2 regions of the Dickeya dadantii NCPPB 898 genome follow, and region 2 is predicted to be linked to the other one. Evidence: predicted binding sites of a transcription regulator. Region 2 holds the regulator's gene; the other holds the start of a gene.

The links. Region 2 encodes ArgR, which controls arginine synthesis, uptake and breakdown. Its sites were predicted from a motif close to ANTGAATAAAAATACANT; they were not measured.
Positions count from the first base shown of each region.
Region 1: a site for ArgR is predicted at 2,005-2,022, ahead of argA (amino-acid N-acetyltransferase). Genes of this name have one in related genera too.

Region 1 is NZ_CM001976.1:1,045,700-1,049,399, forward strand. It holds gene ptrA (pitrilysin) at 1-555, shown strand, start outside; gene argA (amino-acid N-acetyltransferase) at 668-1,993, opposite strand; gene amiC (N-acetylmuramoyl-L-alanine amidase AmiC) at 2,218-3,456, shown strand; tRNA gene DDA898_RS05170 (tRNA-Met) at 3,536-3,612, opposite strand; tRNA gene DDA898_RS05175 (tRNA-Met) at 3,655-3,700, opposite strand, start outside.
Region 2 is NZ_CM001976.1:631,598-635,297, reverse strand. It holds gene DDA898_RS21995 (helix-turn-helix domain-containing protein) at 1-150, shown strand, start outside; gene mdh (malate dehydrogenase) at 221-1,162, opposite strand; gene argR (transcriptional regulator ArgR) at 1,653-2,123, shown strand; gene tsaD (tRNA (adenosine(37)-N6)-threonylcarbamoyltransferase complex transferase subunit TsaD) at 2,169-3,182, opposite strand; gene rpsU (30S ribosomal protein S21) at 3,411-3,626, shown strand.

The DNA of each region.
Region 1 (3,700 bases), 410 kb from region 2:
TTCTTTAATCAGTTGCGTACTGACGAACAGCTGGGCTATGCCGTGTTCGCCACCCCGGTTTCGGTCGATCGCCAGTGGGGGATTGGTTTCCTGCTGCAAAGCAACAGCCAGCAGCCCGCCTACCTCTATCAACGTTATCAGGACTTTTTCGGTAAGGCGGAGCAGCGCCTGAACGCCATGAACGCAGAGACGTTTGCTCAGAATAAGCAGGGGTTGATCAATGCGCTCAGTCAGCCGCCGCAAACGCTGGATGAAGAGGCGGCCCGTCTACGTGGCGATCTGGAGCGGGAGAATTTTGCCTTCGATACCCGCCAGCAGCTGATCGGACAACTGGCGTCCATTTCTTCGACGCAGTTAACCGACTTTTTCCGCCAGGCGCTGCATCCGCAGGGGCTGGCGATTTTGTCCCAGGTTTCCGGCAGTGCGAGCGGGCAGGCGGACTACGCCCGGCCGTCGGAATGGCAATCCTATGCCTCTACTTCCGCGCTGCAACGGACGCTGACGCTAAAACCGGTGGAGCAAAAGGTGGAACAAAAACAGACGGAAACGCAGTAAGAGTAAGGTGCTGGTGAGATTCTGAAATACCTGTGCCGGGATAATGGCCGGCACAGGAAAAGAAGGGGAGCAGTGTGAGTAACGCGTGGCGATGAACCACGCGTTATTTGCCTTACAGGTCGATGACCAGAATCTTGGAACGACGCTGGTAGTTGTAAAGCTCCTGCTTGCGCTTCGGCAGCACGGCGACCTCCGCCGGCTGGAAACCGCGTTCCTGGAACCAGTGGATGCTGTGGGTGGTCAGCACGAACAGGCGTTTGAGTCCCTGCTGGCGGGCCTGTACGGCGATATGGTGCAGCAACTGATCGCCACGCGACGAGTTGCGGTATTCCGGGTGGACCGCCACGCAGGCCATTTCACCGATACTCTCTTCCGGGAATGGATAGAGCGCGGCGCAGGCGATAGTCAGATTATCGCGGACCACCACGGTGAATTTGTCTATCTCCATTTCGAGTTGTTCGCGCGAACGGCGCACCAGAATGCCTTGCTGTTCCAGCGGGCGAATCAGCTCCAGAATGCCGCCGATGTCATTGATGGTCGCCCGGCGGATTTGCTCGGCGCTTTCCATCACGATCTGGGTACCGATGCCGTCGCGGGAGAACAGTTCCTGCAACAGCGCACCATCTTCCTGATAGCTGATCAGGTGGCTGCGGCGTACTCCGCTGCGGCAGGCTTTTACCGCGCCGCGCAGGAAACGCACAATCTCGGAGTTATAGTCGCCGGCTTCCTCCAGTGACTGGATGCGCTGTTGGGCTTCGTCCGGCAGCAGTTCGGACACAATGCTGCCTTCGATGTTGGTCACGCCCTGAGAGGCGCAAAAACCGATCATCTTTTCGGCCCGGAGTTTGATAGCCAACTGGGTGGCGACTTCTTCCGACGTCAGGTTGAAACTTTCGCCGGTGACGGAAACCGCTACCGGGCCCAACAGCACGATGGCGCCGCTGTCCAACTGGCGATGCAGCGCTTCTTCGTCGATGCGGCGAATGCGCCCGCTGTGGCAGTAGTCCACGCCGTCATCCACGCCCAGCGGCTGGGCAATGATGAAGTTGCCGCTGACCACGTTAATGTGCGCGCCTTGTAGCGGCGTGTTCAGCAGGCTCATCGACAGCCGGGCGGTGATGTCCAGTTGCAGCATGCCGGCCGCCTGTTTCACCAGTTCCAGCGTGGTGCTGTCTGTCACGCGGGTGTGCTTGTGGTAGCGGGGCTCGTAGTTATGGGCCATCAGGTTCGCATCGATCTGGGGTCGTGCGCCATAAACCACCACCAGCTTGATGCCGAGACTATGTAACAGCCCGATATCATTGACGATTTTGGCAAAATTTTCATGCTCGATAGCTTCGCCGCCGAGCATAATGACAAACGTTTTACCGCGATGTGCGTTGATGTAAGGAACTGAGTGGCGGAAGCCTTGAACCAGTTCTGTACTACGTTCCTTCACTGCGAGCCCTCTTTGAATTTTTATTCGATATTTTCGTATTTTTATTCCTCGTAAACCAAAAGGCAAGCGATAACTTTTCGGTCTGGCCCGATAGTTCAGAGAAGTCTGCTTATCACAGTAAAAAACATAAAAATGATTTTTGCATGACAGCCCGATGCGTATTAGTTAAAGTTTTTGACGTTTTTATCAATCTGCCTGATTTCTTTAGCCATTACCGGAGTTGCATGTCTGATCCGAAGCACCATCTGACCCGTCGTCATTTATTACAGGGCGCCGCCGCCACCTGGTTACTGAGTATCAGCGGCATCGGGCTGGCCGCCGTCTCGCAGGTGCTTGCCGTGCGGGTGTGGCCTTCTTCTTCCTATAGCCGTGTGACGCTGGAGTCCAGCCAGCCGCTCAAGTACCGCCAGTTCATGCTGGAAAATCCCGAACGTCTGGTGGTGGATATTGAAAACGCCTCGTTGAATAGCGTGCTGAAAAATGCCGGCCGGCAATTCGAACGGCCGGATCCTTTCATCAAAACGGCGCGTGCCGGGCAGTTTGACAAGAATACCGTGCGTCTGGTGCTGGAATTAAGGCAGAAGGTCAATCCTAAACTGTTTACGCTGGCGCCGGTCGCCGGCTTCCGAAACCGTCTGGTGATGGATTTGTACCCCGCCGCCGGTCGTTACGACGAGGCTGATGATCCGCTGCTGGCGTTGCTGGAGGATTACAATAAAGGCGAACTGGAACGGACGCTGCCGCCGGAAAGGCCCAAAGACGGTAAGGCGGGGCGCGAAAGACCGCTGGTTATCATGCTTGATCCGGGACACGGCGGCGAGGACCCCGGCGCCATCGGCAAAAACCGGACCCGCGAAAAAGACGTGGTGCTGCAAATTGCCCGGCGCCTGAAAGCGCTGATCGAGCGTGAGCGCAACATGAAGGTCTACATGACCCGCAATGAGGATGTGTTCATTCCGCTCAAAGTGCGGGTGGCTAAAGCGCGCAAACAGCGCGCCGACCTGTTCGTCTCTATCCACGCCGATGCCTTCACCAACCGTGCTGCCCGCGGTTCCTCGGTGTTTGCCCTGTCAAAAAAAGGCGCGACCAGCTCTGCGGCGCGTTATCTGGCGCAAACCCAGAACGAATCTGATTTGATTGGCGGCGTCAGCCTGAGCGGCGATCGTTATCTGGACAGTACCATGTTTGACATGGTGCAAACCCTGACCATTAACGACAGCCTGAAATTCGGCAAGGAAATTCTGCATCGGCTGGGAAAGGTCAATCATCTGCACAAAAACAGCGTCGACCAGGCCGGATTTGCGGTGCTGAAGGCGCCGGATATTCCGTCGGTGCTGGTGGAAACGGCGTTTATCAGCAATCTGGAAGAGGAACGCAAGCTGCGTACCAGCCGTTTTCAGCAGCAGGTGGCGCAATCGATTCTGGAAGGGATCAAAGCCTATTTCGCGGCTCAGGTGCGGTAATCGCCGAAAGGCGTACTGTGCCGGGGAGAATTGCCTGAACGACAGGCATAAAAAAACACCCTTTAGGGTGTCTGTTTATTGGTTGCGGGGGCCGGATTTGAACCGACGACCTTCGGGTTATGAGCCCGACGAGCTACCAGGCTGCTCCACCCCGCGTCCGTCTTACTTCTTCTTATATGACTGCCTGGTACATCTAATTGGTTGCGGGGGGCCGGATTTGAACCGACGACCTTCGGGTTATGAG
Region 2 (3,700 bases):
CCATGGCCGAAGGGCGAATGGTTAATAGCTGACGCGCTGGGCATTCATCCATCGGAAATATGGCCCAGCCGTTATTATGATCCTGAAACACAGGAACTACTCGACCGCAAAAAACTGATCCGCCCGCCGTCTGATCCGCAATCCGAATAATGTTTCCGGAAAAAGAAAGGCCGGAGAATATACTCCGGCCTTATTAACGGCATTTGTCACACCAAGGTGATTATTTCTTGTTAACGAACTCTTCGCCCAGCGCGATATCCTGTTTCAGGGTATCCAGCATGCTAACCAGAGACTGCTGTTCAAACGCGCTCAAAGTACCGATGTCTTTACGCTCAGCAACGCCGTTTTTGCCCAGCAACAGCGGTTGGGCAAAGAAACGGGCGTGCTTGCCGTCGCCTTCCACGTAAGCGCACTCGACCACGCCGCTTTCGCCCTGCAGAGCATGAACCAGAGACAGACCAAAGCGTGCTGCGGCCTGGCCCATGGACAGGGTTGCCGACCCGCCGCCGGCTTTCGCTTCCACGACTTCGGTACCTGCATTCTGAATACGTTTGGTCAGATCAGCCGCTTCCTGCTCGGTGAAGCTCACGCCCGGAATCTGTGACAGCAACGGCAGGATGGTAACGCCGGAGTGGCCGCCGATAACCGGTACGTCAATGGCCTGCGGCTGTTTGCCTTTCAGTTCGGCGACAAAAGTACTGGAACGGACAATGTCCAGCGTCGTGACGCCAAACAGTTTGTCTTTGTTATATACGCCGGCCTGCTTCAGCACTTCGGCAGCAATCGCCACCGTGGTATTGACCGGATTGGTGATAATACCGATACAAGCGGTAGGGCAAGTACGGGCAATTTGCGAAACCAGGTTACGCACAATCCCTGCGTTCACGTTAAACAGATCGGAACGATCCATCCCCGGCTTACGGGCCACCCCGGCAGACATCAGTACAATATCCGCGCCTTCCAGAGCAGGGGTAGCATCTTCACCGCTGAAACCTTTGATTTTCACATCGGTGGGAATATGGCTCAGATCGACAGCCACACCCGGCGTAACGGGGGCGATATCATAAAGAGAGAGCTCTGAACCTGAAGGAAGCTGGGTTTTGAGGAGAAGGGCAAGGGCTTGACCAATACCACCAGCGGCTCCGAGAACTGCAACTTTCATCCTAAACTCCTTATTATGTTAAGTAAAATTACCGTGGATGCGTTTAGTTAAAAACGTTTATGCTCGCGAGAGAAGCCAGGCGTCAGACCTGTTTTCAGAGGGCCACTACATAGGTCCGCAGCGAAAAATAGGCACGCAGCGATAACGCACTATGTGATTAATAATAAACTAACAATCTGCCCGATATCTGAAAGGTAATTAAAGTAACAGGCAATTGCGGTGCGCCCCGGCATAAGCCCACGACTGATTAACGGGTGTGTTACATTACACCGACCATCAGCCTCCAAACAACATCATTTTGATAACATTTATTTTACTTTTATGTGATGAAGAGCACGTTTTTTGACACCCTGGTAAAGTATTGCCCCGCCGCACATGAAGTCCGATGTCTCAGGCCAACAATCCGGTTTTATACGCGCTCATATTGCATAAAAATTCATTCAAATGCATAATGGCCGCATGTTCTACTTTTTCCCGGACACGGTGCAGAATGCGTAACTCTACGAAACAAGAAGACTTGGTTAAGGCGTTCAAGGCGCTGTTAAAAGAAGAGAAATTCAGCTCGCAAAGCGAGATTGTGCAAGCGCTGCAGGACGATGGTTTCGAGAACATCAACCAGTCCAAAGTATCCCGCATGTTGACCAAGTTTGGCGCGGTGCGTACCCGCAACGCGAAGATGGAGATGGTTTACTGTCTGCCTGCCGAACTGGGTGTTCCCACCACCACTAGCCCGCTGAAAAACCTGGTGCTGGACGTCGATTACAACGACGCGGTGGTCGTGATTCACACCAGCCCCGGCGCTGCGCAGTTGATCGCCCGCCTGCTGGACTCACTGGGCAAATCGGAAGGAATTCTCGGCACCATCGCCGGCGACGATACCATTTTTACCACGCCAGCCCGGGGCTTCAGTGTCAAACAGTTGTATGAAGCAATACTGGTATTGTTTGAACAGGAACTGTAATGCTTCTCCGCCCCGTCATCCGTTTGAGGTGGAATAGCCAGACCATCACAACGCCGGTAATTCGGCCAGCGGCCAACGCGGCCGAACCGTGATGCCAAGCTCATCCGTCACGCCCTGGGCAAGGCGAACCGCTCCCGCATAAGCAATCATGGCGCCGTTATCGGTACAGAATTCAGGGCGGGCATAGAACACGTCGCCGCCTCGTTTCGCCATGATGTCCGCCAGCCGCTGGCGCAATGTCCGGTTGGCGCTCACGCCGCCAGCCATTACCAGCCGGCTGAACCCGGTCTCGTCAAGCGCTCGCCGGCATTTGATGGCTAGCGTATCCACCACCGCATCTTCGAACGCTCGCGCGATATCCGCCTGCGTTTGCGGATCGCTGCCGTTTTCACGGATAGTATTGGCGGCGAACGTCTTCAGCCCGGAGAAACTAAAATCCAGACCGGGTCGATCAGTCATCGGCCGGGGGAAAACAAAGCGACCGGCATGCCCGCCTTGTGCCATTTTCGACAGCAACGGCCCACCCGGATAATCCAGCCCCAGCAGCTTGGCGGTTTTATCGAACGCCTCGCCGGCCGCATCATCGATAGACTCACCCAGCAAACGGTATTCGCCAATACCGGTAACGCTGATCAACTGGGTATGACCGCCGGACACCAGCAACGCGACAAACGGAAACGCCGGCGGGTTGTCTTCCAGCATCGGCGCCAGCAAGTGCCCTTCCATGTGATGCACCGGTATGGCCGGCACATTCCAGGCGAACGCCAGCGAGCGCCCTACCGTTGCACCGACCAGCAGCGCCCCCACCAGACCCGGGCCGGCCGTATAAGCGACGCCATCGATATCGCCGTGCTGTAGCCCGGCTTCTTCCAGCGCCGCCTGAATCAGTGGCACGGTTTTGCGAACATGATCGCGAGAGGCCAGCTCAGGCACCACGCCGCCATAATCGGCATGCAATTTCACCTGGCTATAAAGCTGATTCGCCAGTAGTCCGGCCTGCGTGTCATAAATCGCGACCCCGGTTTCATCGCAGGATGTTTCAATACCCAATACGCGCATTGCTGTTTTCACTCTCGTTTACATTTACGGCGGCCCGCCACGGCTGCTTGATTCAGGCGGGGCATAGTCTATCATAAGCCAGTCCACAGACGAGCGAACCGGCGCCGCGCGTTTTATGATCGCTGACGCACTTTACAAACGCGCCACAGTTGCAGTAGAATTCCGCACCATTTTGAAAAGGCTGGCACAAGGCCAGCAGCAAACCGAATTTACTAAGGTGAGAGGCACATGCCGGTAATTAAAGTACGTGAAAACGAGCCGTTCGACGTCGCTCTGCGTCGTTTCAAGCGTTCCTGCGAAAAAGCGGGTGTTTTGGCTGAAGTTCGTCGTCGTGAGTTCTATGAAAAACCGACTACCGAACGTAAACGCGCCAAAGCTTCTGCTGTGAAACGTCACGCCAAGAAGCTGGCTCGAGAAAACGCACGCCGCACTCGTCTGTATTAATTTTCTGGAGGTGTATCCTCCACCGCGTGATTAATCCGCAGACTTAGCAGTTGCATACGAAGGCCGTGCTTTCC